DNA from 2 places in the Variovorax arabinosiphilus genome. Region 1 is predicted to be linked to the other one. Evidence: riboswitches for the same ligand, from Rfam matches in the RefSeq annotation. Region 1 holds a riboswitch; the other holds the start of a gene.

Evidence for each region. Region 1 has a riboswitch for glycine ahead of QTH86_RS14900 (FAD-dependent oxidoreductase). Riboswitches for the same ligand answer to the same signal wherever they lie in the genome.
Region 2: it holds a riboswitch for glycine, as region 1 does, so the genes downstream of both, gcvT (glycine cleavage system aminomethyltransferase GcvT) here and QTH86_RS14900 (FAD-dependent oxidoreductase) in region 1, are expected to answer to the same signal.

What each region holds. Positions count from the first base shown of each region.
Region 1 is NZ_JASZYB010000002.1:213,229-228,488, reverse strand. It holds gene QTH86_RS14920 (MarC family protein) at 1-442, opposite strand, end outside; gene QTH86_RS14915 (copper chaperone PCu(A)C) at 578-1,069, shown strand; gene QTH86_RS14910 (PhaM family polyhydroxyalkanoate granule multifunctional regulatory protein) at 1,130-1,819, shown strand; gene QTH86_RS14905 (FIST signal transduction protein) at 1,860-3,122, shown strand; gene QTH86_RS14900 (FAD-dependent oxidoreductase) at 3,119-4,345, opposite strand; glycine riboswitch at 4,427-4,535, opposite strand; gene QTH86_RS14895 (helix-turn-helix domain-containing protein) at 4,699-5,466, opposite strand; gene QTH86_RS14890 (hypothetical protein) at 5,594-6,481, shown strand; gene QTH86_RS14885 (MFS transporter) at 6,478-8,415, shown strand; gene QTH86_RS14880 (phosphatase PAP2 family protein) at 8,415-9,083, shown strand; gene QTH86_RS14875 (YiaA/YiaB family inner membrane protein) at 9,210-9,695, shown strand; gene QTH86_RS14870 (hypothetical protein) at 9,731-10,168, shown strand; gene QTH86_RS14865 (DUF2145 domain-containing protein) at 10,246-11,058, shown strand; gene QTH86_RS14860 (zinc ribbon domain-containing protein) at 11,077-12,159, shown strand; gene QTH86_RS14855 (DUF3597 domain-containing protein) at 12,224-12,604, shown strand; gene QTH86_RS14850 (hypothetical protein) at 12,744-13,118, shown strand; gene tgt (tRNA guanosine(34) transglycosylase Tgt) at 13,131-14,303, opposite strand; gene queA (tRNA preQ1(34) S-adenosylmethionine ribosyltransferase-isomerase QueA) at 14,309-15,260, opposite strand, start outside.
Region 2 is NZ_JASZYB010000001.1:1,454,383-1,469,642, reverse strand. It holds gene QTH86_RS07045 (Lrp/AsnC family transcriptional regulator) at 1-213, shown strand, start outside; gene QTH86_RS07040 (DUF3014 domain-containing protein) at 322-1,200, shown strand; gene QTH86_RS07035 (exodeoxyribonuclease III) at 1,204-1,971, shown strand; gene QTH86_RS07030 (putative bifunctional diguanylate cyclase/phosphodiesterase) at 2,095-4,089, shown strand; gene QTH86_RS07025 (SDR family oxidoreductase) at 4,106-4,891, opposite strand; gene gcvP (aminomethyl-transferring glycine dehydrogenase) at 4,937-7,837, opposite strand; gene gcvH (glycine cleavage system protein GcvH) at 7,874-8,245, opposite strand; gene gcvT (glycine cleavage system aminomethyltransferase GcvT) at 8,276-9,457, opposite strand; glycine riboswitch at 9,508-9,629, opposite strand; glycine riboswitch at 9,642-9,729, opposite strand; gene QTH86_RS07005 (hypothetical protein) at 9,750-10,289, opposite strand; gene QTH86_RS07000 (TRAP transporter large permease) at 10,372-11,649, opposite strand; gene QTH86_RS06995 (TRAP transporter small permease) at 11,646-12,140, opposite strand; gene QTH86_RS06990 (TRAP transporter substrate-binding protein) at 12,227-13,198, opposite strand; gene mog (molybdopterin adenylyltransferase) at 13,344-13,940, opposite strand; gene yjgA (ribosome biogenesis factor YjgA) at 13,937-14,593, opposite strand; gene pmbA (metalloprotease PmbA) at 14,663-15,260, shown strand, end outside.

The sequences.
Region 1 (15,260 bases):
AGACGGCCATGGTCACGCTGAGCGCGGCGATCCATTCGAGCCGGCGCTGCGGCGCCTGCGACACCAGCAGCATCACGGTGGCGAGCGCCGATGGGCCGGCCAGGGCGGGAATGGCGAGCGGCACGATCAGCGGCTCGCGCGTGTCGGTGCTCTCGTAGGCCGTGTGGTTCGGGAAGATCATGCGCAGCGCGATGAGAAAGAGCACCACCGCGCCCGCGATCTGCAGCGACAGGCCCGACAGCCCCATCACCCGCAGGAAGCTGTCGCCGACGAACATGAAGGCCAGCAGCAGCACGAAGGCGATCAGCACCTCGCGCAGGATCACACCCGCGCGCCGCTCGGGCGCCACGTGCCGCAGCGCGTTGGCGAAGATGGGGATGTTGCCCAGCGGGTCGCAGATGAGCAGCAGCAGCACCGTGGCGGAGGCGAAGGTATAGGTCACGGGTCGATTATCTGTTGCAAGACGTGTCGATGTCGGCGCCGATAATTGTTCGCGGCACCGCCGCAACGCCATGTCGTTGAACTCGCGCACCGCCTTCCACTCCACCGTTCTTCACCCGATCTTCCGGAGACCTGCATGACTTTGATCCCCTCGCTGCGGCGCGCCGCGCTTTGCATGGCGCTCGCCGCCGCCGGCGCATCGGCGCTCGCCCAGCCGGCTGCGCCGGTCGAGGTGCAGGACGCCTGGGTCCGCGCCGCCGTGCCGGGCCAGAGCGGCACCGGCGCCTTCATGAAGCTCACGGCGCACGCCGGTCTGCGCCTGGTCGGCGTCACGACACCGGTCGCCGCCGTGGCCGAGGTGCACGAGATGAAGATGGAAGGCGACACGATGCGCATGCGCGCCGTCGCCGGCCTCGACCTGCCGGCGCACAAAACGGTCGAGTTCAAGCCTGGCGGCTACCACCTGATGCTGATGGACCTGAAGCAGCCGATCGCCCAGGACACGACGGTCCCGCTGACGCTTCAGTTCCAGGATGCGCAGGGCGCGAAGAGCACGCTCTCGCTGAACGCGCCGGTGCGTTCGGCGGCGCCCGCCGGCGCGGCCCCGGCGCACATGCACAAGCACTGATCGCCGACGGCGCCGCAGGCACCCTGGAGTAAGCTGGCGAGCCCACAGCCGGAGACACCCATGAACGATGCGACATCCCCTTTCGCCTTCAGCCAGTTTGTCCCGGGCTTCGACTTCCTGAAGAACCTCGCCGGCGGCGCGAACCCGGGCGGCGGCGCCGTTCCCGGCATGCCCAGCCTGTCGAGCTGGGTGGCCCCGACGCTGTCGGTGGAAGAGGTCGACAAGCGCATCCAGGAGCTCAAGACGGTCCAGTACTGGCTCGAGCAGAACGGCCATGCGCTCAAGGCGACCATCCAGGCGCTCGAGGTGCAGAAGATGACGCTGTCGACCCTGCGCGGCATGAACGTGCAGATGGAAGACCTGGCGAAGGCCTTCACCCGCACCGCCGCGACCGAGCCGATGGCGCCCCCGGCCGCGCCGCCGAGCGCACCCGCCGAGGCGGCCGCCCCCGAGCCCATCGAGGCCGAACCGTCGCCGGCCGAGCCCCCGCCGAAGACCAGCAAGAACGCGGCGGCCACGCCCGGCGTGGTCGACCCGCTGCAGTGGTGGAACGCGCTCACGCAGCAGTTCCAGCAGATCGCCCAGACTGCCGTGGAGGACGCCGGCCAGTTGAAGATGCCTGGCACCGCCGCACCGGCTGCCCGGCCGGCGCCCGCGAAGCGGGCCACAGCGAAGAAGGCCGCAGCGAAGAAGACCACCAAGACCACCGCGCGCAAGACGCCGGCCGCATCGCGCTCACGGAGCCGATGACGCCGCCTTGCGCCCCTCCCGAACCTTCCGGACCCCGCGCATGAAACTCTTTCCCACCGGCCACGCCACCCATCCGCAATGGATCATGGCGGCCGGCCTCGCCCTGGCCCAGGTGCGCGCACAGATGGCGCTGCCCGAGTACGCCTCCGCGCCGACACTGGGCCTGCTCTACATCACCGATCACTACGCGGACGACGCGCAGCAGATCCTCGACCACTTGAGCGCCGAGCTGCCGGAGGTGACGGACTGGTCCGGCACCGTCGCCGTCGGCGTGGCCGCCAACAACGCCGAGTACTTCGACGAGCCCGCGCTCAGCCTGATGCTGTGCGCGCTGCCCAGCGACCAGTACCGCGTGTTCTCCGGCGTGGCGCCGCTGGGCAGCTCCGAGATGGCCGGTTTCGAGGCGCACACGGCGCTGGTCCATGCCGACCCGCGCACGCCCGAGCTCGCCGAACTGGTGGGCGAGATGGCCGGGCGCACCGACACCGGCTACCTGTTCGGCGGCCTCTCGTCGGGGCGCGACGAATCGCTGCAGTTCGCCATCGGCGGCAACGGCAACATCCGCGGCCACGGCGCGGCCGGCGGCGTTTTCTCGGGGGGCATGTCGGGCGTGCTGTTCGGCGAAGGTGTGCGGCTGGTGTCGCGCGTCACGCAGGGCTGCCAGCCGGTGTCGCGCGAACGCGAGATCACCGAGGCCGACGGCAACCTGCTGCTCACGCTCGACGGCGAGCCGGCGCTGGACGTGCTGCTGGCCGAGCTGCAGGTGTCGCTGGACGAGCCGCAGGCCGCGATCGAAGCGGTGCGCGCGACCCTGGTGGGCCTGGTCGATGCGGGCAGCGACGGCATTCGCCGCACCGGTGACCTCGGGGCCGACGTGCTGGTGCGCCACATCATCGGACTCGACCCGACACGCCGCGGCATCGCGATCGCCGACGTGGCCGAAGCCGGCATGCGGATGAGCTTCTGCCGGCGCAACGCGCAGGCCGCGCGGGCCGACCTGATGCGCATCTGCGCCGAGATCCGCGAGGAACTCGAGCCCGAGGAGCAGACGCTGGCGACCGCACGCGCGGTGGCGGCCGGCGAGGCCGAGGCGGCGCCGCATCCGGCACGGCGCGTGGCCGGTGCGGTGTACGTCAGCTGCTCGGGCCGCGGCGGGCCGCACTTCGGCGCCCCCAACGCCGAGATGCAGATCGTGCGGCATGCGCTGGGCGACGTGCCGCTCGTCGGCTTCTTCGCGGCCGGCGAGATCGCCCGCCACCACGTGTACGGCTACACCGGCGTGCTGACCGTCTTCGTCGCCTAGCCCTTCGCGAAGGCGAATTCGACCTCGGGCGACATCCCGCTGACGATGCGGGCGATCGACTTGCCGGCGCCGCAGGCGTGGATCCAGCCGGGTGCGCCCGGTGCGACGTTCAGGAACAGGTTGCGCATGCGGGTGCGGCCGATCAGCGGCAGGCCATTGGCGCTGCGTGCATAGGGGGTGGTGGTCAGCACCGCGCCGCGCGCGTCGACCAGGCCGGGAAGCAAGGTCTCGACCCGCGCGAGCATGCGCGCCAGCCGCACGTCGTCGCGCAGCGCGGCGGCGGCACTCCCGGCCCGCACCGTCGTCCAGACCCGCAGGCGGTCGCCGTCCGGCGTCGTGACGCGCTGCAGGCGCAGCCGGCTGTGGAGGTCCTGCAGCATGACCTGCGGGGCCTGCGCCGGGTTCTTCAGCGGCAGCAGCACCACATGCTCGTGGACCCGCCGCAGCCGCAGCGGCACGCCCAGTCCCTGCGCCACGGGCGCGCTGCCGCTGCCCAGCGCCATCACGTACGCGTCGGCACGCAGCGTGGTGCGTTCGCCGTCGGCGTTGCGCAGTTCCACATGGTCGACCCGGCCCTCGCGTGCATGCAGCTGGGTCACCGTGTGGTTCATGAGGAAGTGAACCCCGGCGGCGCGGCACATGAAGATGGCGCTGCCCACGAAACCGGCGGCGTCGGACGAGGTGCCTTCGCGCGTGAAGGCGGCGCCGGCAAGTTGGCCGCGCAGGGGTTCGAGCGCGGGCTCGATGCGCAGGGCCTCGTCCGCCGAGAGCAGGTGCATCACACAGCCCAGCGCATGGAGGCGCGGCACATTGCGTGCGAATTGCCCGAAGGCCTCGGCGTCGGTGTAGATCCGCATCCAGCCTGCACCCCGGGACGGCTGCGTCACGCCCGCCTCGCGGCCCAGCGCACGCACGCTTTCACGGCTGTAGGCGCCCAGGCGCGCCAGATGTTCCATGCGCTCCGTGGGCCGATGGGCGGTGCCGGTCAGGTAGCCGGTCCAGCCATGCACGCGGTTGCGCACGCGTTCGAACGCGGCGCGCCACGAGGTGCCGGGACGGTAGGTGGGCAGAGGGGCCGCCGGCGTGGGCGTGTCGACCAGGCCCCGGACCTTGGCCGCGGGCGTGCCGTGGCGGTCGATCACGGTCACCTCGTGGCCGAGTTGCTGGAGGTAGTAGGCCGAAGCGACGCCAAGCAGCCCGCCGCCCAGAACAATCACGCGCATGGTCCAAATCCTTGTGGGATGGCACAAACGGCGGATGCACGACCAGCCCTGTGGTCGCTGGTCGGATCCGGGGTTCGGGTTGCCGCTCCCTCTGTCCTTGGTACCTGAGAGATTCGCCCGCACGCGACGTGCGACGGGGTTGCTCCTTCGGTGCATCGCGCCAGGGCGATGGCTCTCCAGACGGCTAGATCAATAGACGGCAGTCATCGAACCGGCATGCGGTTCACCTCGGCGTTCATGGGAGTTTGCGCGTACGGTGGGGTGGGAACACCCGCTCTCCTGCAGACCTAGAGTTTACCCTTGTTGACAATTTGGTGCGACTGGCCATTCGGCCTATGTGCCGTTGTTGTTTTTCAGGGTTCTCGCCCCGACTTGGCCGGTTTGGCGTCGCCGCGGCGCAGGCGGGTGAAGGCCTCGAACTCCCAGTTGCGCATGCCCAGCAGCAGGGTGTAGCCCTCGCGGTCGTTGGGCGAGAGCTTCTGGTCGGTCTGGTGCTGCTGCGCGAAGTCCTGCGCCACCCGCTGCAGCCGCTCGAGGAAGGACGGCGCCAGCGCCCGGCTGATCGAGCCGTGCACCAGCAGCAGGCCCTCGGCCGGGCCGTCGAAACCGCCGCGGTAGTAGTCGAGCACCACGTTCTCGCGGAAGAAGTCCATCACCGGCCCGTGCGGCCGCCAGCGGAAGGTCTTGGCCAGCTTGAGCCGGTATCGGTTGAGTGGCCGCAGCTCGATGATGCCGATGCGGTCGAGCTGCACCAGGCAGGCGATGCACTCGGCCTCGGTGATGCGGTAGGCCGCCACGATCTGCTCCAGCGTCCATTGGCTCAGCACGTTGATGGCCACCAGGAGCAGTTTCTTGTCGCGCACCACCGCCTTCTCCTGCTCCTGCGTCAGCTCGCGCAGCAGCGGCTGGGCGTCGGCCACGCGGCGCGCCAGCTCGGCGAAGTCGATCTTGAGCGCCCGGCAGATCGCGTCGACCCGGCTGAGCGGCATGTCGCCCTTGGCCAGCATCCGCTTGACGCTGGACTCGGCCATGCCCAGGCCGCGCGCCAGATCGGCGTAGGTCATGCGGGCGCTTTTGAGTTCGTTCTTCACGGCCTGCACGAGGTCGATGGTGGTGCTCATGGAGACAGGTCCTTGGTACTGATTTTCGATACCGTTCGGCTTGGATTGGCAGACCGTATCGATTTTCGATGCCAAATTGTGCCGGTGGCAACTAGATTCCGCTCCCACCGCACCACCGGAGCCCACCATGAACCGATCCAAGCGCTTCCCGACCTGGCCGCTGTTCCAACGCCTGGCGCCGCAGCTCCCGCCGCTGGAGGGGCGCGAGCGCGCGCTGCTCTGGCTCGTCGCGGCCTTCGTGCTTATCGCCTGCTTCGGGCCGGCCGTGCCGGACCCCTCGGCGGCAGGTGGTGCGGGTTTTGCAGATGCGCGCGCCTGGCGCGGGCTGCCTTTCGCGATGGACGTGCTGAGCAACCTGCCGTTCGCGGCCTTCGGCCTCTGGGGCCTGTGGCGGCTGCGGCGCTTCGACACCCTGCATGAGCGCCTGCGGTCGACCGCCGCGCTGGACTGTGCCTGGCTGTTCTTCGCGGGCTTGATCTTCACCGCGGCCGGCTCGGTCTTCTATCACCTGCAACCCGACGCGCTGCGGCTCGCGGCCGACCGCGCCGGCATGGCGATCGCCTTCGCCGGCATCCTCGGCCTGGCGGTGTGCGAGCGGGTGAGCCTGCGCGCCGGCTGGCCGGCCGCCTGCGTCGCCTTCGCAGGCGGTCTGATGGCGGTGGCGGTGTACCACGAGCGTGGCGACGTCCTGCCCTGGGCGGTGGTCCAGTTCGGCGGCATGGCGCTGGTGCTGGGGCTCGCCCTGCTCCGGCCGGTGCCGGGCGCGATGGGCCTCAAGCTCGGCGCGGTCATCTTCTTCTATGCCGTGGCAAAACTCCTCGAGCTGGGCGATCACGGGATCTTCGAGGCGACCGGCCAGATCGTCCCGGGCCACACGCTCAAGCACCTGGTCGCGGCCTGCGCGGCCTGGCCGGTGCTGCGGGCGGTCGACGGGCTGACCTGCCCGGCCCTGCGGCACAATCCACGCGCCACTGCCATGACGGTCCGAGGAGCCCCGACAGGGACATTCGAATGACGACACCCGCCGCTGCTGCTTCGACCGACGTCCACGCGAACCAGTTCGCCCTGTTGGGCCAGCGGCGCTTCGCCCCCTTCTTCTGGACGCAGTTCGCCGGCGCGGCCAACGACAACCTCTTCAAGTTCGCCTTCACCGTGATGGTGACCTACCAGCTCCAGCTGAGCTGGATGCCGCCGGCCATGGCGGGCCTGGCGATCGGTGCGCTCTTCATCCTGCCTTTCCTGCTGTTCTCGGCCACCGCCGGGCAGCTGACCGACAAGTTCGACAAGACGAGGATGATCCGCGTCGTCAAGAACCTCGAGATCGTCATCATGGCGATCGCCGCCTGGGGTTTCGTGCGGGCCGACGCGGTGGTGCTGCTGGGGTGCGTCTTCCTCATGGGGCTGCATTCCACGCTGTTCGGCCCGGTCAAGTTCGCCTACCTGCCGCAGGTGCTCGACGCGCGCGAGCTCACCGGCGGCAATGGCATGGTCGAGATGGGCACTTTCGTCGCCATCCTGCTCGGTCAGGTGGCCGGTGGCCTGCTGGTGGCGCTGCCGGGCGTGGGCCACACGACGGTGGCGGTGGCGTGCGTGGGGCTGGCGCTGGTGGGGCGCGGCGTGGCGCAGGCGATTCCCCCGGCGCCCGCCACCGACCCGGGCCTGGTCGTCAACTGGAACCCCTTCAGCGAAACCTGGCGCAACCTCAAGCTGGCGCACGGCAACATCGTGGTGTTCCGCTCGCTGCTGGGCATCTCGTGGATGTGGTTCTTCGGCGCGGTCTTCCTGAGCCAGTTCCCGAGCTTCGCCAAGGAGGTGCTGCACGGCAACGAGCAGGTCGCCTCGCTGCTGCTGGTGGTGTTCTCGATCGGCATCGGCATCGGCTCGCTGCTGTGCGAGACGCTCAGCCGCCGCCAGGTCGAGATCGGCCTGGTGCCGCTCGGCGCCATCGGCATGAGCGTGTTCGCGATCGACCTGTATTTCGCCTCGCGCGGCCTGCCGGCGGTGCCGGAGATGGGCCTGGGCGCGTTCGTGGCGCAGGCGGCGCACTGGCGGGTGATGGCCGACCTCGGCCTGCTGTCGCTCTTCGCCGGCCTCTACAGCGTGCCGATGTACGCGCTGATCCAGCTGCGCAGCCAGCCGACGCACCGCGCCCGCATCATCGCCGCGAACAACATCCTCAACGCGCTCTTCATGATCGCCAGCTCGGTCATCGCCGGCGCGCTGCTCAAGGCCGGCTTCACCATTCCGCAGATCTTCCTGTTCACCGGCATCGCCAACGCGGTGGTGGCCTTCTACATCTTCATGCTGGTGCCCGAATACCTGCTGCGCTTCGTGTCGTGGCTGCTGTCGCACTTCATCTACCGCTTTCGCATCCGCGGCGACGAGCACATCCCGACCGAGGGCGCGGCGGTGCTGGTGTGCAACCACGTGAGCTTCATCGATGCGGTGCTGCTGATGGCGGCCAGCCCGCGGCCCATCCGCTTCATCATGGACCACCGCATCTTCCGCGTACCGGTGCTGGGCTGGCTCTTCAGGCTGGCCAAGGCGATCCCGATCGCACCGCAGAAGGACGACCCGGTCGCCTACGAGCGCGCCTTCGCGCAGGCGGTCGACGTGCTGCGCGAGGGCGACCTGCTCGCCATCTTCCCCGAGGGCGCGATCACCCGCGACGGCACGCTGCAGCCCTTCAAGGGCGGGGTGATGAAGATCCTCGCGGCGGCGCGTGACGAGGGCCTCGAACCGCCCGTGATCCCGATGGCGCTGACCAACCTGTGGGGCTCGTTCTTCAGCCGCATCGAGCAGCGTGACGGGCAGAACGTCGCGATGGTGCGGCCCTTCCGCCGCGGGCTGTTCAGCCGGGTGGGTCTGCATGTCGGCCCCGCCGTCCCCGGGCCCGAGGTGCAGCCCGAATCGCTTCAGTCGCGCGTCAGCGGGCTGCTCGCGACCTGATGGCGGGGCTGCGCGACGCTTTCTGGGGCGGCCTCGGTGCGGTGCCGCCGGCGTTCTGGCACGCCTTCACCTGGCTGGGCGACAGCGGGCTGCTGCTGCCGGCGTCGGTGCTGATCGCGCTGCTGCTGTGGCTGTCGCCGGGCGGCGGACGCTGGACTGCCTTCAGCTGGTGCCTGGCCTTCGGTGTGGGCGGCGCGCTGATCGTGGCGTCGAAACTGGCCTTCATGGGCTGGGGCCTGGGCAGCGCGCGTTTCAACTTCACCGGGTTCAGCGGCCACACGGCGATCAGCACCAGCGTGTGGTCGGTGGCCCTCTGGATGGTCGCGGCGCGGCGGTCGCCGGCCCTGCGCTGCGTGGCGGTGGCCGCCGGCTGGGCCCTGGGCGCGGCCATCGGCGCCTCGCGCCTGGCAATCTTCGCGCACTCGGTGTCGGAGGTGGCGGCGGGCCTGCTGCTGGGCATCGCGATCTGCCTCGTTTTCCTGTGGCTGGTGCGCCGTCAGCCGGCGCCCCGGGCGCCCTGGCCGGTGATGCTGCTCGGGCTGTTGCTGCCGCTGGCGTTCCAGACGCCGGGCGCGCCGGCGCCCACGCAGGACCTGCTCGAAGCCATCGCCGTCCGGCTGGCCGGCATCGAGCAGCCCTACACCCGGGACGATCTCCAGCGGATGTGAGGCGACGAGTCGGTATCGAAATTCGGTACCGATGGCGCTGCGTAGGAGGTCTGGTGCATGGATATGCGCCTTTTCGGCAAGCGGAGGGCGATCATCCGATCACCTTCACAACGCCGCGAGGCTTTCATGCAAAACCTTCCCTCCACCGTCTCCCTTCAGCGCGACACGCGGGCCTGGCAGTTCCAGGTGTGGACCTCCTTCGGCATCGCCGTGTCGCTCTGCGCGATCGGCCTGGGCTGGCTGCCCGGTGCGGCGCTCGACCGCGCCTTCATGGTGATGGGCTACGTGTTCTGCCTGTCGGCGGCGTTCGTGCTGGCGAAGTTCGTGCGCGACAACCAGCACGGCGCGGCCCGCTCCGCCGGCGACACGCCGATGTGGAAGCTGGTGGTCTGGGGCGGCTTCCTCACGGCCATGGCGCTGACCGGCTGGGGCCTGCTGCGCATGGAGATCCACGAGACCTACAAGGCTTTCCTGGGCGTGAGCTGGCTGTTCCTCATCAGCACGGCGTTCACCCTGGCCAAGACCCTGCGCGACCGCCACGAGGCCGACCTCGCCGAAGCCCGGCTGCAAGGCCGCCGCGAAGCCCGCGCTGCCGACAGCGCTGCGGAATGACGCGCGACATCCCCCTCTTTCCCAGGAGCACTCCCATGAAAAAGATGTTTGTTGTTTCCCTGCTGGCCGCCTGCACCGTGTTCTCGGCGCAGGCGCAAAGCGAGGCCTCCGCGGCCCTGTCGCTGCTGCCGGTCGCGTCGGTGGTCGGTACTGCCTCGGTGGCGGGCGCCACCGCCAGTGCCGTGGTGGCCGTGCCGGTGGCCCTGTCGGTGGGCGGGGCGGCGCTCACGGTGGTGGCGGTCGAGGCGTCGGCCGAGGGCACCGTCTACCTGCTGGCGCGCGCGTCGGACGGCGCCCGCGCCAGCGTCCACCTCGCCGGCGCTGCCGCGCAGGGCAGCGCGATTGCGGTGGGCACCGTCGTCACGGTGAGCGTGATCGGCAGCGGTGTCGTGCTGTCGGCCGCGGGCGAGATGATCGCCTTCATTCCCAACACCATCGGCCGCGCGCTGCTGCACAACGAGAGGCTGATGTGAACCCGCGCGCGCCCACCAACTTCGGCCGGTACGACGACTTCGGGCGCCCCGTGGCGGCGGCGCGCTGGCCCTGCCGCATGCGCGTGGCGCTGCGCACCGCGCTGCTCGTGGCGGCGGTCGTGCTGGCCGGCCTGTTCCTCTTCCCGACCGAATCGCACGCGGGCCGCTCGTGCGAGCCGGCGCGTCCGACGGCACAGCAGGTGCAGCAGGGCTTGACCTTGGCCGAACGCACGGCGCAGGCGCTGGACGCCAGCGGTGCGCGCGTGGTGCTGCTGGCGCGCGCCGGCCAGGACCTCGGCAAGTACGGGCTGCGCTGGTCGCACGTCGGCATCGCCTACAAGACCGACGCCGGCCCGTGGCGCGTGGCGCACAAGCTCAACCAGTGCGGCACGGCAGTCTCCGGTCTCTATCGCCAGGGCTTGGGCGAGTTCTTCCTCGACGACCCCTGGCGCTACGAGGCGGCGTGGTCGGTGCCCACACCGGCCGTGCAGGCGCAACTGTCCGCGCTGCTGGGCGTGGCGCCGGTCGATGGCATCGGGCGCCTGCACACGCCGGCCTACAGCCTGGTGAGCTATGCGTGGGCCGACAAGTACCAGCAGTCGAACCAGTGGGTGATCGAGACGCTGGCGCTGGCCATGGCGCCGTCGACCATCGCCGACCGCGGCCAGGCGCAGGCGTGGCTGCGCTTGAAGGGCTACACGCCGACCACGCTCAAGCTCGGCCCGCTCACGCGGCTGGGCGGGCGCATGAGCAAGGCCAATGTGGCTTTCGACGACCATCCGAACGACAAGCGCTTGTCCGACCGCATCGAGACCGTCACGGCCGATTCGGTGTTCGCCTGGCTGCAGCGCAGCGGGCTGGGTGCGGCGCCGGTCACACTCGGCCTGTAGATCAACGAGGAAGAATTCATGAGCAAATCTTTGCGACTGTCGGAGAAATGGTTTCGCCGCGGGCTGTGGCTGGTGGCGGTGGTGTTCGCCAGCTTCCTGATCGGGCTCGGCGGCGCGCTGGTGGGCGACCTGCCGCAGGTCGAACGGGCCCTGCAGCTGGACGACTTCATCGACCGCGCGGCGGCGGAGCCCTTGCGGGCCGGCGTGCGCGAGGCCGAACGCACCGAACGCCAGGCCGCCCGCGAGCTGGAGCAGGCCGAGCTGAAGCTGTCGGTCGCCCAGCAGGCCAGCCACACGGCCCGCGAGACCTTCGGCAACTGGGTCGCGACGCGCCGTGCCACTGCCCAGCCCGACCAGGACGCCGAACTCATCGCACGCACCCGTGCGCTCGACGGGCTGAAGGCGAAGGAAGACGAGGCGCAGCAGAAGGTCGACGCGCAGCAGCAGGTCGCGCTCGATGCCCGCCAGGCGCAGGAAGCGGCGCAGCAGAAGCTGGCCGTGCTGGAGGCCGACGCGCAGGAGAAGCTGCGTGCCGAATACCGCCGCGTCGAGCTGCGCGTGTTCGGCTACCGGCTGGCGCTCACGCTGCCCCTGCTGCTCGTGGCGGGCTGGCTCTTCGTGAAGAAGCGCAAGAGCACCTACTGGCCCTTCGTCTGGGGCTTCATCTTCTTCGCGCTCTTCGCCTTCTTCGTCGAGCTGGTGCCCTACCTGCCAAGCTACGGCGGCTATGTGCGCTACGTGGTGGGCATCGTGCTGACGGTGCTGGTCGGGCGCTACGCGATCGTCGCGCTCAACCGCTACCTGGCGCGCCAGAAGCTGGCCGAGGCGCAGCCCGACATCGTGCGGCGCGAGGAGCTGAGCTACGACACCGCGCTGGCGCGCCTGGCCAAGAGCGTGTGCCCCGGCTGCGAGCGCCCGGTGGACCTGAAGAACCCGGCGATCGATTTCTGCCCGCACTGCGGCATCGGCCTGTTCGACCACTGCGGCGCCTGCGATGCGCGCAAGAGCGCCTTCTCGAAGTTCTGCCACGCATGCGGCACGTCGGCACAGACGCAAACACTTTCGGCCCAGCCAACCCTGGCCGGCGCGTCGCCTGCGTGATAGAAGCTCGTGCGGCGCCCGGCGCCGCGTTTCACAGAACCAGTCTGATATTCAAGGAGTACCCATGAGCATTTTCGGCAAGATTTTTTCCAAGATTTTCCCGTCGGCCAACGCGGCTGAAGTCCAGGCCGCCCCGGCGCCTGCACCCACGGCCAGCGCGCCCGCGGCGCCGGCACCGCCACCCTCGATCCCGCTGGGCGACGTCCCGGCCATCCTGGATGCGATGCCCGGGGCCGCCGGCCTGAACTGGCGCACGTCGATCGTCGATCTGCTCAAGTTGCTCGGCCTGGACAGCAGCCTTGCCGCGCGCAAGGAACTGGCTAGCGAGATCCTCTACAGCGATGGCGAGCCGGGTTCGGCCGAGTGGAACATCGGCCTGCACAAACAGGTGATGACCCGCATCGCCGCGAACGGCGGTACCTTGCCGGCAGAACTGCGCGACTGAGTCGCCCCCGCCTGCACCCGAAGCCCGTCGCCGACGGGCTTTTTTGCGCCTGGGCCGAGCGGCGTATGGCTTCCGTCGAATGGGCGGCGCGCGCGTGCCCGCCTACGCTTGCCGGCTTTCCATGCGACGGGATCCCGCGATGTCCTTCTCCTACTGCCGTGCCGTGGTGCGGCTCGTCCTCGTCTCGGCGAGCGCCTGGGTGCTGACCGCGCACGGCGAAGCCGCTGCCGGCGTGAAGCTGTTCAAGATCGTCTCGCCGCGCGACGACATCGTCGTCGGTGTCGACGTCGAGCAACTCGGCAGGGGCAGCGAGCCCGCGGTGCAGCGGCTGGCCGCGCTGCTGGCCGACAAGGGCCAGGTCACGCTTTGGCAATATGCCTCCGCCAAGGAGGCAGACGGTGCGCTGGTGCAGGCGCCGCTGCGGCAGATCGCGGTGTTCAAGAGCGAACTGCTGCGCATCGAGCCTTACAGCACGCCGCTGCCGATCAGGCCTTTCCTCGCCACCGCTAAATAGCCGCCGACCCGTTCACACGCCGCGGGCCCGATCCGACTTGAACTGCTGCCGGAACTCGGCGAAGCGCCCGGCGTCGAGCGCTTCGCGAATCTCGCGCATCAGGTTCAGGTAGTAGTGCAGGTTGTGGATGGTGCAGAGCATCGGCCCGAGCATCTCGCCGCAGCGGTCGAGGTGGTGCAGGTAGGCGCGGCTGAAGCCTTCGCGGCCGCCATCGTTCCAGCTCACGCCTGAGGTGCCGGCACAGGCGTGGCAGGTGCAGCTCGGGTCGACCGGCTGCGGGTCCATCTTGTGGCGCGCGTTGCGCATCTTCAGGTCGCCGAAGCGCGTGAACATCGTGCCGTTACGCGCATTGCGCGTGGGCATCACGCAGTCGAACATGTCGACGCCGTCGGCCACGCCCTGCACCAGGTCTTCGGGCGTGCCCACGCCCATCAGGTAGCGCGGCTTGTGCGCCGGCAGTTTGTGGGGCGTGTGGCCCATGATGTGCAGCATCTGTTCCTTGGGCTCGCCCACGCTCACGCCGCCGATGGCGTAGCCGGGAAAGTCCATCTCGACCAGCGCGGCCAGCGATTCCTCGCGCAGGTTCTCGAACATGCCGCCCTGCACGATGCCGAAGAGCGCGTTCGGGTTCTCGAGGCGCGCGAACTCGGTCTTGCAGCGCGCGGCCCAGCGCAGGCTCAGTTCCATCGACGTGCGCGCCTCGGCCTCGGTCGTGATGTGGCCGTTGGTGTCGTAGGGCGTGCATTCGTCGAACTGCATGACGATGTCGCTGTTGAGGATGGTCTGGATCTGCATCGAGACCTCGGGCGTGAGGAAGAGCTTGTCGCCGTTGACCGGCGACGCGAACTTCACGCCTTCCTCGCTGATCTTGCGCATCGCACCCAGCGACCACACCTGGAAGCCGCCCGAGTCGGTGAGGATCGGCTTGTTCCACTTCTCGAACTGGTGCAGCCCGCCGAAGCTGGCCATGACGTCGAGACCCGGGCGCATCCACAGGTGGAAGGTGTTGCCCAGGATGATCTGCGCGCCCATCTCTTCGAGGCTGCGCGGCATCACGCCCTTGACGGTGCCGTAGGTGCCCACGGGCATGAAGATCGGCGTCTGCACTGGGCCGTGGTTGAGCGTGAGCGTGCCGCGGCGCGCGTGGCTGGTCGGGTCGGTGGTGAGGATGTCGAAGTTCAGCATGGGATTCAGTCCTGTCGTGCCAGCAGCATGGCGTCGCCGTAGCTGAAGAAGCGGTAGCGCTGGGCGATGGCGTGGGCATACAGCGCCATCACGCGCTCGTAGCCGGCCAGGGCGCTCACCAGCATCATCAGCGTGCTCTTGGGGAGGTGGAAGTTGGTGATCAGCAGGTCGACGTGCGCGAAGGCGAAGCCCGGCGTGATGAAGATGCGCGTGTCGCCGGCGGCTTCGCCGCTCTTGGCCCACGACTCGAGCGTGCGCACGGTCGTCGTGCCGACCGCGACGACCCGGCCGCCGCGCGCCTTGCAGTCGGCGATGGCGCGCTGCGTGGCTTCAGGCACCTCGTAGCGCTCGGCATGCATGGTGTGCTCGGCGATGTTCTCGGTCTTTACCGGCTGGAAGGTGCCGGCGCCGACGTGCAGCGTGACATTGGCGCGCTGCACGCCACGCGCTTCGAGCTGCGCGAGCAGGCCTTCGTCGAAGTGCAGCGCCGCGGTCGGTGCGGCCACGGCGCCGGGGACGCGCGCGAACACGGTCTGGTAGCGGCGCTCGTCCTCGGCGGAATCGGTGTGCGCGATGTAGGGCGGCAGGGGCACGTGGCCGCAGCGCGCCATCAGTGCGTACGGGTCTTCGCCGGCCGGGCTCTGGAAGGCGAAGCGGAAGAGGGCGCCGTCTTCGTCCGGCCAGCGGCCGAGCAGCGTGGCGCTGAAGCCGCCGACCATCGCCAGCGTGGTACCGACGGGCGGCTTCTTGCTGACCTTCATGTGGCAGACGGTCTCGTTGCCGGTGAGGACGCGCTCGACCAGCAGCTCCAGCTTGCCACCCGTCGGCTTCTCGCCAAACAGACGCGCCTTGACCACACGGGTGTCGTTGAAGACCAGCAGGTCGCCGCGCTTCAGCAGGCTCGGCAGGTCGCGGAAGATGCGGTCGACCGGCGCGTCTCCGGTGCCGTCGAGCAGG
Region 2 (15,260 bases), on a different contig from region 1:
AGCGCCGTGGTCGCGGCCATCCCGCAGATCGTGGAGTTCTATCGCATGAGCGGCGACGACGACTACCTGCTGCGCGTCGTGGTGCCCGACATCAAGGCCTACGACGCGGTCTACAAGCGCTTGATCCGCGAGATCGAGCTGTCGGACGTGAGTTCGAGCTTTGCCATGGAACAGATCAAGTACACGACCGCCTTGCCGCTCGATTACGCCTGAGGGTAAGGGGCAGGCGGCGGAATGTTCACATGAGGTTACGGCGCCCGATGGCGCATGGTTTCCAATGGAGGGCCGCGCCGCCATGGCGCTCGAAAGGAAGTTGCACCCATGTCCGAGCGTGAACCCGATTTCCGGCCCGCCCGACAGTCGCCCGTGACGGCCGTCGTCGTGGCGGTGCTGATCGCCATTGCCGCCGGGGGCTGGTGGTACTGGTCGCAGCGCGACGTGGCCGCACCCGTGCCGCCAGCCGCCGCCACCGCACCGGCCGTGCCCGATGCGCCACCGCCCGCGCCGCCGGTGGCGGCCATGGGCCCGCAGAACCCGGTCGATGCACTGGCCGAACCCGATGCCGTGCTGCCCGCGCTGGGCGACTCGGACGCCCAGGCGAAGAAGGCGCTGACCGATCTGCTGGGCGCCCAGCGCGTGACCACGCTGCTCAACATCGACGGTTTCGTGCGGCGCGTGGTCGCCACGATCGACAACCTGCCGCGCGCGCAGGCGCCGTCGCGCATGTGGCCGATGGTGCCGGCGCCCGAACGCTTCACCGTCGACGCCGGCGCGACGCGCACGACCATCGGGCAGGCCAACAGCACGCGCTATGCCGCCTTCACCCAGATGGTGGAGGCGGTGGACGCCGAACGCGCAGCGTCGCTCTACGCGCGCTTCTACCCGCTGTTCCAGCAGGCCTACGAGGAGCTCGGCTACCCGGGCCGCTACTTCAACGACCGGCTGGTGGCCGTCATCGACCATCTGCTGGAGACGCCCGAGCCGACCGGCCCGGTGCAGGTGCAGCTGACCGAGGTGCGCGGCGAGTTCACGGCCGAGCGGCCCTGGACGCGTTACGAGTACGTCGACCCGGCGCTCGAATCGATGTCCAGCGGCCAGAAGCTGATGGTGCGCGTGGGCCTGGCGAACGAGCGGCGGCTCAAGGCCAAGCTGCGTGCATTCCGCGCGCAGGTGGCGACCGGTGCCGTGGCCAAGCGCTGATTCATGAAGATCGCGACCTTCAACGTCAATGGCGTGAATGGTCGCCTGCCCCGGCTGCTGGAATGGCTGGCCGAATCGAAGCCCGACGTGGCCTGCCTGCAGGAGCTGAAGTCGCCCGACGCCAACTTCCCGGCCGAGGCGATCCGGGCCGCCGGCTACGGCGTGGTGTGGCACGGGCAGCGGTCGTGGAACGGCGTGGCGATCCTCGCCCGGGGTCGCGAGCCGATCGAGACCGGCCGCGGCCTGCCGGGCTTCGAGGACGACCCGCAGAGCCGCTACCTCGAGGCCGTGGTCGACGGCATCGTCATCGGCTGCCTCTACCTGCCCAACGGCAATCCGCAGCCCGGCCCGAAGTTCGACTACAAGCTGGCGTGGTTCGAGCACTTCAATGCGCATGCGAAGCGGCTGTTCGGCTGCGGCCTGCCGGTGGTGCTGGCCGGCGACTACAACGTCGTGCCGACCGACGTCGACATCTACAACCCGGCGTCCTGGCGCGACGACGCCTTGCTGCAGCCGGCCGCCCGCGATGCCTTCGCGCGTCTGCTCGAGCAGGGCTGGACCGATGCACTGCGTGCCCGCCACCCCGGCGAGCGCATCTACACCTACTGGGACTACTGGCGCAACCGATGGCCGCGCAACGCCGGCCTGCGCATCGATCACCTGCTGCTGAGTGCCGACCTGGCGTCACGGCTGCAGGACGCCGGCGTCGACCGCGACGTCCGCGGGCGCGCCGGTGCGAGCGACCATGCGCCGACCTGGGTCGTGCTGTGAACCGGTGAGGCGCCCGGACGCACTGTAGGAATCGCTCTGTACACTCCGGCGGGTCCTCCTGTCTCGACCGCGGCCCTGCGCTGGCGCCGGTCTGCCCCGTTCATGAACCACAGCGCGCCTTCCTTGCCGCCCATCGCCTCGGCCGACCACCTGCTTCTGGCGCGCATGGTTCGCGTCGACCAGCTGGTGTCGGTGCGGCGCAGCGTGCTGGCGGCCATGCCGATCAACATCGTGCTCAGCTGCACCGCGGCACTGGTGGCGATCAAGTCGGGCCGCCCGGCCATGGGTCTCTCCTGGCTGATGCTGACGCTGACGGTCAGCGTGGTGCGCATCGTCACCAGCCGCCGCCTGCTCGAGCGCTCGGCCGCCACGGCGGCGCAGGGCGGCGATACCGGCCTGGCCAATGCCCACTGGGTCGAATGGCAGCTGCGGTTGACGGCCATCGCCGCCGGCGTCTCGGGCTGCGTGTGGGCCCTGGTGAGCTTTCTGTGCGACGGCTACACCTCGCCGCAGACGGTGTTCTACCTGACGATCGTCTGCGGCACCTGCGCGGGCGCCGTCACCTACAGCAGCGCCTATGCCCTGGCACCGCTGAGCTTCATCCTGCCGACGCTGCTCTCGGTGATGGTGTCGCTGGTGATCGCCGGCGGTTTCGAGAACGTGAGCCTGGCCGCGATGGTGCTGCTGTACTTCGTCGGCCTCACCCGCGGCTCGCTGGTGAGCGAGAAGGCCTTCCGCGCCGGCAGCCGGCTCAAGAACGAGGCCACCGAACTCGCGGCACGGCTGCACCAGGCGCACCAGTCGCTGCAGGCGTCGACGCAGGCGCTGGCCCGCCGGGCGTCGCACGACTTTCTCACCGGGCTGCTCAACCGCGAAGGCTTCACCCAGGCTGTGGCTGCCCATCTGGCCGAACATCCGCAGCAGTCGCACTGCCTCATGCTGCTCGACCTGGACGGGTTCAAGACCGTCAACGACGTCTTCGGCCACAAGGTCGGCGACCGGGTCCTGGAGGACGTGGCCCGCTGGCTGACCAACGAGCTCGACGGCCTGCAGGCGGTGGCGGGTCGATGGGGCGGCGACGAGTTCGCCATCCTGTACAGCCCGGGCGGGCTGACGACGCCGGAGAAGCTGGCCGAGGCCCTGATCCGTTCCATCCCCTTCGCCACCTCGCACTACGGTGGACACCTGGGGGTGAGCATCGGTGTCCTGAAGTTCCAGGCAGCGGACGCGCTGGCGTTCACCGACCTGATCAGCGTCGTCGACGAGGCGCTCTACGAAGCCAAGCGGGCCGGCCGCAACCGTTACCAGGTGGTCGACGAGGCGCTGAACCTGCAACTGGCCACACGCCGCGAAGTGGAGCGCGACCTGCTGGGAGCGATCCAGTCGCGCAGCATCGAGCTGTGGTACCAGCCGATCCTGGAGCGCCAGAACGGACGCGTCCACAGCCTGGAGGCGCTGATCCGCTGGACGCATCCCCGGCATGGCCGCATCTCGCCTGAACACGTGGTGTTTGCAGCCGCCAGCACCGGCATCGCCGAGAACCTGCTGCGCTACATCCTGGATGAAATCTGCCGGGCCATGGCGCAGCTCGATGCGCCCGGTTCGCCCCTGGCCGGCGTGCCGGTGGCCATGAACGTGTCGCCGCGCGAGATGGCCCAGCTGGCGGTCGACGAGATCGTGCTGGGGACGCTGGCGGCGCGCGGCATCGCCACCTGCCGGCTGCAGATCGAGATCACCGAAGAGGTCGCCCTCGATACGCAGGCCACGCGCGGCCGCCTGAGCGCGCTGTCGGCCGCGGGCGTGGCGATCGCCGTCGACGACTTCGGCGTGGGCTATTCGTCGCTGGCCTCGCTGCGCAGCGACTACGTGCGGCAGGTCAAGATCGACCGCAGCTTCATCGACGGGCTGGAAACCTCGCCCGGCAACGCGGTGCTGGTCAATTCGATCGTGCAGCTGGGCAACTCGCTCGACATCCTCGTCGTGGCCGAGGGCGTCGAAACCAGGGCCGAGCTGGAAGTGCTGACCCTGCTGGATTGCCGGCTGGTGCAGGGCTACCTGTTCGCGCGGCCGGCACCGCTGCCCGAGGTGATGGCCTGGGCGGCGGCTCTACCGAACTGAGCGCGCGGCGTCCCCGTCAGCGGCGCTGCAGCTCGCTGCCGCCGATGTAGATGCGGTTGTGCACCGGCGCGATCACCAGCTCGTTGATGCACACGTGCGGCGGCATCTCGGCGATGAAGCGGATGGTGCGGCCCATGTCTTCCTCCTGCAGCATCAGCGCCTTGTCCTCGGCGCTCGGTTCCACCGGGCGCTTCTTCAGGATCGGCGTGGCCACTTCGCCCGGGCACACGGCCGTGGCGCGCAGGCCGTGCACGCATTGCTCGATGTTGAAGTTGTGCGTCATGGCCGTGAGGCCCGCCTTGCTTGCCACGTAGGCCGGGCCGGTGAGGTAGCTCTGGTGCCAGCCGGCGAAGGACGCGATGTTGATCACCGTGCCGCGGCGCCGCGCCTGCATGCCCTTGAGCACCGCCAGCGTGCAGAAGGTCGCGCCGTTGAGGTTGATGTTGACCACCTTGGCGAAGGTGTCGCCGTCGGTCTCGCTCCAGAAGCGCTTGGGGAAGTTGACACCGGCGCTGTTGACCAGGATGTCGACGCCGCCGTGCCGCGCCTCGATGGCGGCGGCCACGGCGTCGACGGCGGGGCGGTCGCCCACGTCGAGCGCCATCGCCGTGATGCTGCCCCGCGGTGCGCCCTTGGCCTCGGCGTCGGCGATCGCGGCGTCGAGCTTGGCCGCTTCGCGCCCGGAGATCACGACCTGGCAACCGGCCTTCGCCAGGTCGATGGCGCCGGCCAGTCCGATGCCGCTGCCGCCGCCGGTGACCCAGGCGATCTGCCCGTCGAGGGGCTGCTTCGTTTCACTCATCGATGTCTCTCCTTGGAATGGGAAACATCGATTGTGCCGCCGCGATCAGCTCGTCGTGTACGCGTCCACCGGCACGCAGCTGCAGAACAGGTTGCGGTCGCCGTAGACGTTGTCGACGCGGCCGATCGGCGACCAGTACTTGGCCTGCTTGAGGGCGGCCAGCGGGTAGGCACCGAGCTCGCGCGAGTAGGGGTGGGTCCACTCGGTGCTCATCAGGCTGGCGGCGGTGTGCGGCGCGTGCTTGAGCGGGTTGTCCTCCTTCGGCCACACGCCTTCCTCCACCCGGCGGATCTCGCCGCGGATGGCGATCATCGCGTCGATGAAGCGGTCGAGCTCGGCCAGCGGCTCGCTCTCGGTCGGCTCCACCATCAGCGTGCCGGGCACCGGGAAGCTCAGCGTGGGCGCGTGGAAGCCGTAGTCGATCAGGCGCTTGGCGACGTCCTCGGCGGTGACGCCGCAGCGGTCCTTGATGGGTCGCAGGTCGAGGATGCACTCGTGCGCGACATGCCCGTTCGGGCTCGCGTAGAGCGTAGGGTAGTGGTCCTTCAGGCGCGCGCTGATGTAGTTGGCCGAGAGGATCGCCGTCTCGGTCGCGGCCTGCAGCCCGGCCGCGCCCATCATGCGGCAGTACATCCAGCTGATCGGCAACACCGCGGCGTTGCCCAGCGGCGCTGCAGACACGGCGCCGACGTCGTGCCCACCGACACCGGCCGTCGCATGGCCCGGCAGGAAGGGCACGAGGTCTTCCACCACGCACACCGGGCCGACGCCGGGGCCGCCGCCGCCGTGGGGGATGCAGAAGGTCTTGTGCAGGTTCAGGTGGCTCACGTCGCCGCCGAACTCGCCCGGGGCAGCCACGCCGACCAGCGCGTTCATGTTGGCGCCGTCGACGTACACGCGGCCGCCATGCGCATGCACCAGCTCGCAGAGTTCCTTCACGCGGGTCTCGAACACGCCGTGCGTGCTCGGGTACGTGATCATCACTGCGGCGAGGTTCGCGCTGTGCTTCTCGCAGGCGCGCTTCAGGTCGTCGAGGTCGACGTTCCCTTGCGCGTCGCAGGCGGTCACGACCACCTGCATGCCGGCCATCTGCGCGCTGGCCGGGTTGGTGCCGTGCGCCGACGACGGGATCAGGCAGATGTTGCGCTGGCCTTCGCCCTTGGACACATGGAAGGCCTTGATCGCCAGCAGGCCGGCGTACTCGCCCTGCGAGCCGGCGTTGGGCTGCAGGCTGATGCCGGCGTAGCCCGTGGCTTCGCAGAGCCAGTCGCGCAGCTGCTGGTCGAGCTCGGCGTAGCCCTGCAACTGGTCGGCCGGCGCGAAGGGGTGGATGTTCGCGAACTCGGGCCAGGTGATCGGGATCATCTCGCTGGTCGCGTTGAGCTTCATGGTGCAGCTGCCCAGCGGGATCATGCTGCGGTCGAGCGCCAGGTCCTTGTCGGAGAGGCTGCGGATGTAGCGCAGCATCGCCGTCTCGCTCTTGTGCGTGTTGAACACCGGGTGCGTGAGGAAGGCCGAGGTGCGGCGCAGGTCGTCCGGAATGCGCACCGGGGCGGTGTCGGCCAGCTCCTCGAAGCGCGGCATCGGCGTGCCGGTGGGCACGAACAGCGCCCACAGCGTCTCGATGTCGGCGCGCGTCGTCGTCTCGTCGAGCGAGATGCCCAGGTGCTGCTGCAGCCGATGGCGCAGGTTGACGCCGGCCGTGTTCGCGTGCGCGAGGATGGCGGCGGTGTCGTCGCCGCTCTTCACGGTCAGCGAATCGAAGGCGGTGGTGTTGACCAGCTCGCGGCCCATCTGCTCGAGGCCCGCGGCCAGGATGCCGGTGAGCGCTGCCACCCGCTGCGCGATGCGCGTGAGGCCGGCCGGGCCGTGGTACACGGCGTACATGCTCGCGACGACGGCCGGCAGCACCTGCGCCGTGCAGATGTTCGACGTGGCCTTCTCGCGGCGGATGTGCTGTTCGCGCGTCTGCAGCGCGAGGCGGTAGGCGGGCGAACCGTGCACGTCGACGCTCACGCCGACCAGCCGGCCCGGCAGTGAGCGCTTGAACGCATCGCGGCAGGCCAGGTAGGCGGCGTGCGGGCCGCCGTTGCACATCGGCATGCCGAAGCGTTGGGTGGTGCCGCAGACGATGTCGGCGTCCCATTCGCCGGGGGGCGCCAGCAGCGTCAGCGCCAGCAGGTCGGCCGCCACGCACAGCGCGGCGTCGCAGGCATGCGCATGGCCGGCCAGCGGACGCAGGTCGTGCACCTGGCCGGTGGTGCCGGGGTACTGCGCCAGCACACCGAAGAAGTCGCCGCTGGTCATGAGGTGCGGCAGCGTTTCGGACGCAGTGCTCACCTTGATCTCGATGCCCAGGGGGGCAGCGCGCGTGCGCAGCACTTCGATGGTCTGCGGGTGGCAATCGCCGGCCACCAGGAAGATGTTGCTTTTGGACTTCACGCTGCGCTTGGCGAGCGTCATGGCCTCGGCCGCGGCCGTCGCTTCGTCGAGCATCGACGCGTTGGCGATCGCCATGCCGGTCAGGTCGCAGACCATGGTCTGGAAGTTGACCAGCGCCTCCATGCGGCCCTGCGAGATCTCGGCCTGGTAGGGCGTGTAGGCCGTGTACCAGGCGGGGTTCTCGAGGATGTTGCGCAGGATCACGCCAGGTGTGTGGGTGCCGTAGTAGCCCTGGCCGATGAAGTTGCGCGCCACCGTGTTCTTCGCCGCCATCTTCTTCAGTTCGGCCAGTGCGTCGGCCTCGCTCACCGGCGCGGGCAAGCGCATCGGCCGCGTACGGCGGATGGCCGGCGGCACGATGCCGTCGATCAGTTCCTCGCGCGTGGCCGAGCCGATGACCGGCAGCATGCGCGCCTCGTCGGCCGGTTCGATGCCGATGTGACGGGCGATGAATTCGTCGGCGTTCTCGAGTTCGCGCAGGGTGGGGAAGGATGGCGTCGGCATGGGAATGAAGCGATGGGGGCGAGGAAGAAAGGCGGATCAGCTTTCGGCGGCGAACTTGTCGTAGTCGGCCGCGTCGAGCAGGGTGTCGAGCTGCAGCGGGTCGCTCAGCTTGACCTTGAAGAACCAGCCGGCGGCCAATGGGTCGCTGTTGGCGAGCGAGGGGTCGGCGCGCAGGGCTTCGTTGACTTCGGTGATTTCGCCCGAGACGGGCATGAACACGTCGGCCGCGGCCTTGACCGACTCGACGACGCCGGCGACTTCGCCCTGCGCGAAGGTCTTGCCGACGTCCGGCAGATCGACGAACACGACGTCGCCCAGCGCGTCCTGCGCATGCACGGTGATGCCGACGATCGCGTCGCTGCCGGTGGCCTGGACCCACTCGTGGTCCTTGGTGAATTTGGTGCTCATGGGGGCTCCTGAAAAGGGATGAAAAAGAAATCAGCCTCGGTAGTATCGGGTCGGCACGAAGGGCAGGGTGGTGACCTCCATCGGCACTGGCTTGCCACGCACGATGGCCTGGATGCGGGTGCCCGGCTCCGCATACGCGGTGGCGACATAGCCCATGGCGATCGGCCGGTCGGCCGTCGGCCCGAGCAGGCCGCTGGTCACCTGGCCGATGGCGGCACCCTCGAAGGACTCGAGCGGCGTGCCGTCGCGCACCGGGATGCGTTCCAGCGCGACCAGGCCGACGCGGCGGCGCTTGAGCGTGTCGTGGTCGGCGATGCCCGCCGCGCCCGACGCTGCGGCCGCCAGCTGGGCCAGCACCTTGTCGGCACCGGGAAAACCGCCGGCCCGCGCGCCACCGGTGCGGCGCACCTTCTGGATCGCCCAGTTGAGCGAGGCCTCGACCGGCGTGGTCGTCTCGTCGATGTCGTGGCCGTAGAGGCACAGGCCCGCTTCCAGCCGCAGCGAGTTGCGCGCGCCCAGGCCGATCGGCTGCACCTCGGGCTGCGCCAGCAGCAGGCGGGCCAGCGCCTCGGCGTCGTCGGCCTTCACCGAGATCTCGAAGCCGTCTTCGCCGGTGTAGCCGCTGCGGGTGACGAAGGCCGGGATCTTCACGTCCTTGTCGCCGATCTGCACCGCGCCGCCCGTCATGAAGACGAAGCGCTCGACGCCAGGCGACAGCCGCGCCAGCGTGGCGGCGGCCTGCGGGCCCTGCAGCGCGAGCAGCGCGTGGTCGGGCATCGGCTGCACGTCGCAGCGCGCGCCGATGCGAGCCTGGATGTGCGCCAGGTCGGCCACCTTGCAGGCGCCGTTGACGATGACGAAGAGCGAGTCGTGGCCTTCGTTGAAGAACATCAGGTCGTCGAGGATGCCGCCGGCATCGTTCAGCAGCAGGCCGTAGCGCTGCTTGCCGGGCGCCAGGTCGACCACGTCGACCGGCATCAGCGTCTCGAAGGCCGCGGCGGCGTCGGGGCCGACCAGGCGCAGCTGGCCCATGTGCGAGATGTCGAACAGGCCGGCGGCCGTGCGGGTGTGCTTGTGCTCGGCCATCAGGCCGGCGGGGTACTGCACGGGCATCGAGTAGCCGGCGAAGGGCACCATGCGGGCGCCGAGTTCGACGTGCAGGGCGTGCAGCGGGGTCTTCTGGAGCGGAAGCGAATCGTCGGAAGCAGCCATGGGCGCTCTCCAAAACAAGGGGCAGACGGAATCCACGACGCAAGTCATGGGCCACCCCTGCTGTCCGCTCTACCTGAGAGATTCGCCCCGCCTCGTCAAAGGCTTAGGGTTTGCTCCTTCGGTGGGCCGGCGTGTCGCGATGGACTACCGACCTCTCTCCAGCAAGGAAACGCCCGGGTGAACGGGCGCCTCGTCAGTCCTTGGTACCTGAGCGTTCGGATGGATCCTGCGCCTTCGGCGGCCCGTTGCGGGCACTCTCCTGACCGGGTGAGTGTAGTGGATCGGCGCGGGCTCAGTGCACCGTTTCGGCTGGCAACAACCTGGCAATGCGATCACGGATGGCGTCGGCGCGCTCGTCGCCAGCGGCCTGGCGGATCTCCGCGAGCATCGTGTCGGCGACGGCCAGCATGGAGGGGCGGTCGCGCGCCTCGCGCAGCGTGTCTCGCAGGACCTGCGCCATCGCGGGGTCGCGCCGCGCGAACATGCGCTCGCACAGGTCGAACAGGAACATGCGCGTGGTGGCCAGCGACGGCTTGCCGTCGAAAGGGTCGGCCGATGCGGTGGCGGGCACAGCGGGCGCCGACGGCTCGGGCACCTCCGCGACGACGACGGCTGGTGCGTCGAGCCGCTCGTCCGGCGCGTGCAGATACCCCTCGTGCAACAGGTGGCGCGCCACGCGCAGCGCCTCGTCCCGGTCGGTGAAGAGCGGCACGAAGTCGGTCACCGAGCGCTGGCCGTCGGCCATCAGCAGCACGGCGCGCTCGCGCTGCGTCAGCGTGCGGCGGCCGGGGCGCAATTCGTCGCGGGCCTTGTCGGTCTTGCTGAAGAACATCGGATGCCGGGCGGAGGATAGGACTCGCCAGCATCGGGGCTGGGCGTGACAGCGGCATGAAGGCCACTGTCACGCCCGTGCACTATTTCGCGTAGACCAGGTCGCGCAGCGTGAGGGAGATCGCCGGGAAGTAGGTGATCAGCATCAGGCAGCCGAGCACCACCCCCACGAAGGGGATCAGGTCCTTCACGATGCGGTCCAGGGATATTCGCGCCACGGTGCAGGCCGCGAACAGGTTCACGCCGAAGGGCGGCGTGATCATGCCGAGCGCCAGGTTGACCACCATGATCAGCCCGAAGTGCACCGGGTCGATGCCGAAGTGCATCGCCACCGGCGCCAGGATGGGCGCGAGCACGATGATGGCCGCACTGGTTTCGATGAACATGCCGATGACGAACAGCGCCGCGTTCACGCCCAGCAGGAACATGGCGGGCGACTGCAGCACCTGCTCGAGCCAGCGGCCGATGGCGTCGGGCACGCCCGCGCGCGTGATCAGGAAGGCGAACAGCCCGGCGTTGGCGATGATGAACATGATCACCGCCGACGACAGCACCGACTTGCGCAGGATCACGAACAGGTCGGTGACCTTGATCTCGCGGTAGATCACCATGCCGACGACCAGCGCGTAGAACACGGCCACGGCCGATGCCTCGGTGGGCGTGAAGACGCCGCCGTAGATGCCGCCGAGGATGATCACCGGCATCAGCAGTGCCCAGCCGGCCTGCCACAGGGCGCGGCCGAAGGGCATGCGGCCCTCGCCGTCGTTCTTGCCCCAGCCCTTGAACTTGCAGTAGACCCACACGAAGAGCATCAGCGCCAGGCTGATCAGGATGCCCGGGCCGAAGCCGGCGATGAACAGTTCGCCGATCGACACCTCGGCGCTCACGCCGTACAGGATCATCGGGATCGATGGCGGGATGATCACGCCCAGCTCGGCGCTGGTGGCCTGCAGCGCGGCGGCGTACGAGGTGGGGTAGCCGTGCTTGATGAGCGCGGGGATCAGGATGGCGCCGATGGCGAAGGTGGTGGCCACCGACGAGCCCGACACCGCCGCGAAGATCATGCAGGTGAGCACGCAGGTCATCGGCAGGCCGCCCTGCACGCCGCCCACGATGCTCTTGGCGAACTCCACCAGGCGGCGCGAGATGCCGCCGGTTTCCATGAGGTTGCCGGCCAGGATGAAGAAGGGGATCGCCGCTAGCGGAAACTTGTTGATCGAGTTGAAGATCTCCTTGGCGGAGATCAGCATGTTGGCGCCGTTGACCTGCATGCCCACGATCGAGGCGAGGCCGATCGAGACGGCGACAGAGACCGACAGTGCGAAGCACAGCACCATCGTGCCAACCATCATGGGCGTCATTGCGCGGTCTCCAGTTCGAGCCGCTTCGGATCGAGAAAATTGCCGGCGATGCCGAACAGGGAAAAGACGGCGCCGACGGGCAGCGCGAGGTAGGCCCAGACCATCGACAGGCTCTCCAAGCCCGCCATCGACTGCACGCGGCCGCGCATCGCGTAGTCCCAGCCGTACCAGAGGATGATCAACATCAGCGTGAGTGCGGCGAGGCTCACCACCGCGTCCAGCACGCGGCGAAAGCGCGGCGGGCTCCAGCGGTAGAGCACGTCGACGCTCACCATGGCGCCCTGGCGGAATGCCATCGGGATGCCCAGGAAGACCATCCAGATCAGGCTGACCCGGATGAGGATCTCGCTCCACTCGGCAGGCCGCTCGAGCACGAAACGGGTGACGATCTGGAACACGCCGAGCGAGGAGGCGATGACCAGCATCGCGCAGGCGAGCACCATGGACGCGCCGGTCGTCCAGCGCTCCAGGCCAAGGAATTTATCTTTCATCTCTACGCCGTTCTCAAAAACAAAAAAGCCCGCCGAAAGCTGCGGCGGGCCCCGGTGCCATCCCGTGCGGGACGGCGGCCCGGGCATCACTTCACATCGCGGATCTTGTCGAGGTTGGCCTTGCCGAACTGCTTCTCGAAGTCGGCGTTGACGGGCGCCAGCATGGCGACGAACTTCGCCTTGTCGACGTTCTCGATCACGGTCATGCCCTGGGCGCGCAGTTCCTTCACGCCGTTGGCATCGTCCTGGTCGACGCGGTCGCGGTTGGCCTTCACGGCCACCTTCGCGGCCTCGAGGAACGCGGTCTTGTCGGCGGCGCTGAGCTTGTCGAACGACGCCTTGTTCATGACGAAGATGCAGGGCGAGTACACGTGGCCCGTCAGCGACAGGTGCTTCTGCACCTGCGAGAACTTGGCCGACATGATCACCGGCAGCGGGTTCTCCTGGCCGTCGACCGTGCCCTGTTGCAAGGCGGTGAAGACCTCCGGGAAGGCCATCGGCGTCGTGATGATGCCCAGGCCCTTGTACGCCGCGATGTGCACCGGGTTCTCCATGGTGCGCATCTTCAGGCCCTTGAGGTCCTCGGGCGCCTTCACGTCGCGCTTGCTGTTGGTCATGTGGCGGAAGCCGTTCTCGCCCCAGGCCAGTGCCTTGAAACCCTTGGCGTCGAACTTGGCCAGCAGGTCCTGGCCGATCGGGCCGTCGAGCACCGCGCGGGCGTGCGCCTTGTCGCGGAACAGGAAGGGCACATCGAGGATCTTCGTCTCGGGCACGAAGTTGGGGACGGGGCCGGTCGACGAGAAGGCCAGCTCCTGCGTGCCGAGCTGAACCGCCTCGATGGATTCGCGTTCGCCGCCGAGTGCGCCGTTGTAGAAGGTCTCGACCTTGTAGCGGCCGCCGGTGCGGGTCGCGACTTCCTTGGCGAAGGTGTCGATGGCGACGCCCTGGTGCGAGTTCTGCGCGGTCGAGATGCTGATCTTCATGGTGGTCTGCGCGAACGCGGCGCAGGCCAGGCCCATTCCCAGAACCAGGCCAGCGGCCAGTCGGTTCAACTTCATGCGGTGTCTCCTGTTTTGAAAAAGACTGCGCGCGGGACATGCCGGCGCGCAGGCAGGCCGCGACTATGCCGCACTCTGCTGCAGTGCAGCGTCGGGATTTCCACGGGGAGCGCGCCGTGTTAAGAGCGCGCGTTTCCGGTGTGTTTCAGGCGCGGGCCGGGCGGATCGCCGACTTCGGCCGGAAGGCCTTGCAGACGGCGTCGTCCGTCTCGAGGTACGGCCCGCCGATCAGGTCGATGCAGTAGGGCACGGCCGCGAAGATGCCCGGCACGGCCTGCGAGCCGTCGGCGTTCTTCAGGCCTTCGAGCGTCTCCGCGATGGCCTTGGGCTGGCCCGGCAGGTTGAGGATCAGCGCGCGGTCGCGAATCACCGCGACCTGGCGCGACAGGATCGCCGTCGGCACGAAGCGCAGGCTGATCTGCCGCATCTGCTCGCCAAAGCCCGGCATTTCCTTGTGCGCCACGGCCAGCGTCGCCTCGGGCGTGACGTCGCGCAGGGCGGGGCCGGTGCCGCCGGTGGTGAGCACCAGCGCGCAGCCGGCGTCGACCAGCTCGATCAGCGTGGCGCTGATGCCGGCCTGCTCGTCGGGGATCAGCCGCGCCTCGAAGTCGATCGGGTTGCGCAGGGCGCGGGTCAGCCAGTCCTTCAGCGCGGGCAGGCCCTTGTCTTCGTACACGCCGGTGGAGGCGCGGTCGCTGACCGAGACGATGCCGATGTGGACGGGGTCGAACGTGTCGTTCACGCGTCGCGCTCCCGCGATTCCTCGCTGGCTTCGGCCGCACGGTCGCTGCCTGCGTGGGCGGCCAGTTGCGCGCGCACCAGCTGGAACACCTCGCGGTAGGACTTGCCCTGGCGCGGTGCTTCGCCGGGCTTGCCGGCCTTGATGTCCTTGCGGGCCTGACGCACCAGGGCGCGCAGCTGCTGGCTGTCGGTGTCGGGATGGGTTTCTATCCAGCCGCCGAGCGCGTCGTCGTCGGCGATGAGCCGGTCGCGCCAGCGCTCGGCCTCGTGCAGCATGGCGGTTTCCTCGGCGGGTCCGCTGTGCTGTTCGTCGAGCGCGCTGCGCACGGCGTCGAGCACCTCGGGGTCGAGCGCGCGCATCAGCTTGCCGATGAACTGCATCTGGCGGCGCTTGCCTTCGAAATTGGTGATGCGGCGCGCCTCGACGATCGCGTCGACCAGCTTCTCGCCGAGCGGCAGCTGGTCGAACAGGCCGGCGCGCAGACCGAGCAGGTCTTCACCGAGCTTCTGCAGCTCGGCGCTTTCGCGCTTGAGGTCGGTCTTGCTGGCGTCGTCGGTGCCCTTGAGCTCGCGTTTGAGCTCCAGGTCGAGTTCGCTGCCTTCGGCAACGAATTCGCCACGGACGTAGTAGCCTTTTTTGGGTTTGCGGGACATCGGGAGATCCTGGGCCGCAAAGGACCGCGCGAGAGAGGAGAACAGGGGGCCAAGTATCATAGCCAACACATGACGACATCCTCCACGCGCCCCGCGTCCGGCTTTGCGTACAGCCGCTCTTTCTTCGAAAACCTGGTCGACTCCGCCTTGGCGCATGCCAAGAAGCTGGGCGCCACCGACGCGGGGGCCGAGGCCTCCGAGGGCTGCGGCCTGAGCGTGTCGGTGCGCAAGGGGGAACTGGAGAACGTCGAGCGCAACCGCGACAAGTCGCTGGGGATCACGGTGTACGTCGGCAACCGCCGCGGCAACGCGAGCACCTCCGATTTCTCCGAGGCCGCCATCGCCCAGACGGTGCAGGCTGCCTACGACATCGCACGCTTCACCGCCGAAGACCCGGTCGGTGGACTGCCCGACGAGGCCGACATCGTGCGCGAGCAGCCCGATCTCGACCTGTTCCACCCCTGGGACATCGACAGCGAGCGCGCCGCCACGCTGGCGCTCGAATGCGAGGCTGCGGCCCTGTCGACCGACAAGCGCATCACCAACAGCGAAGGCGCCGGCGTCTCGGCCCAGCAGAGCCACTTCTTCAGCGCCCACACGCACGGCTTCCGCGGCGGCTATGCCAGCTCGCGGCATTCCATCTCAGTCGCACCGATCGCCGGCAAGG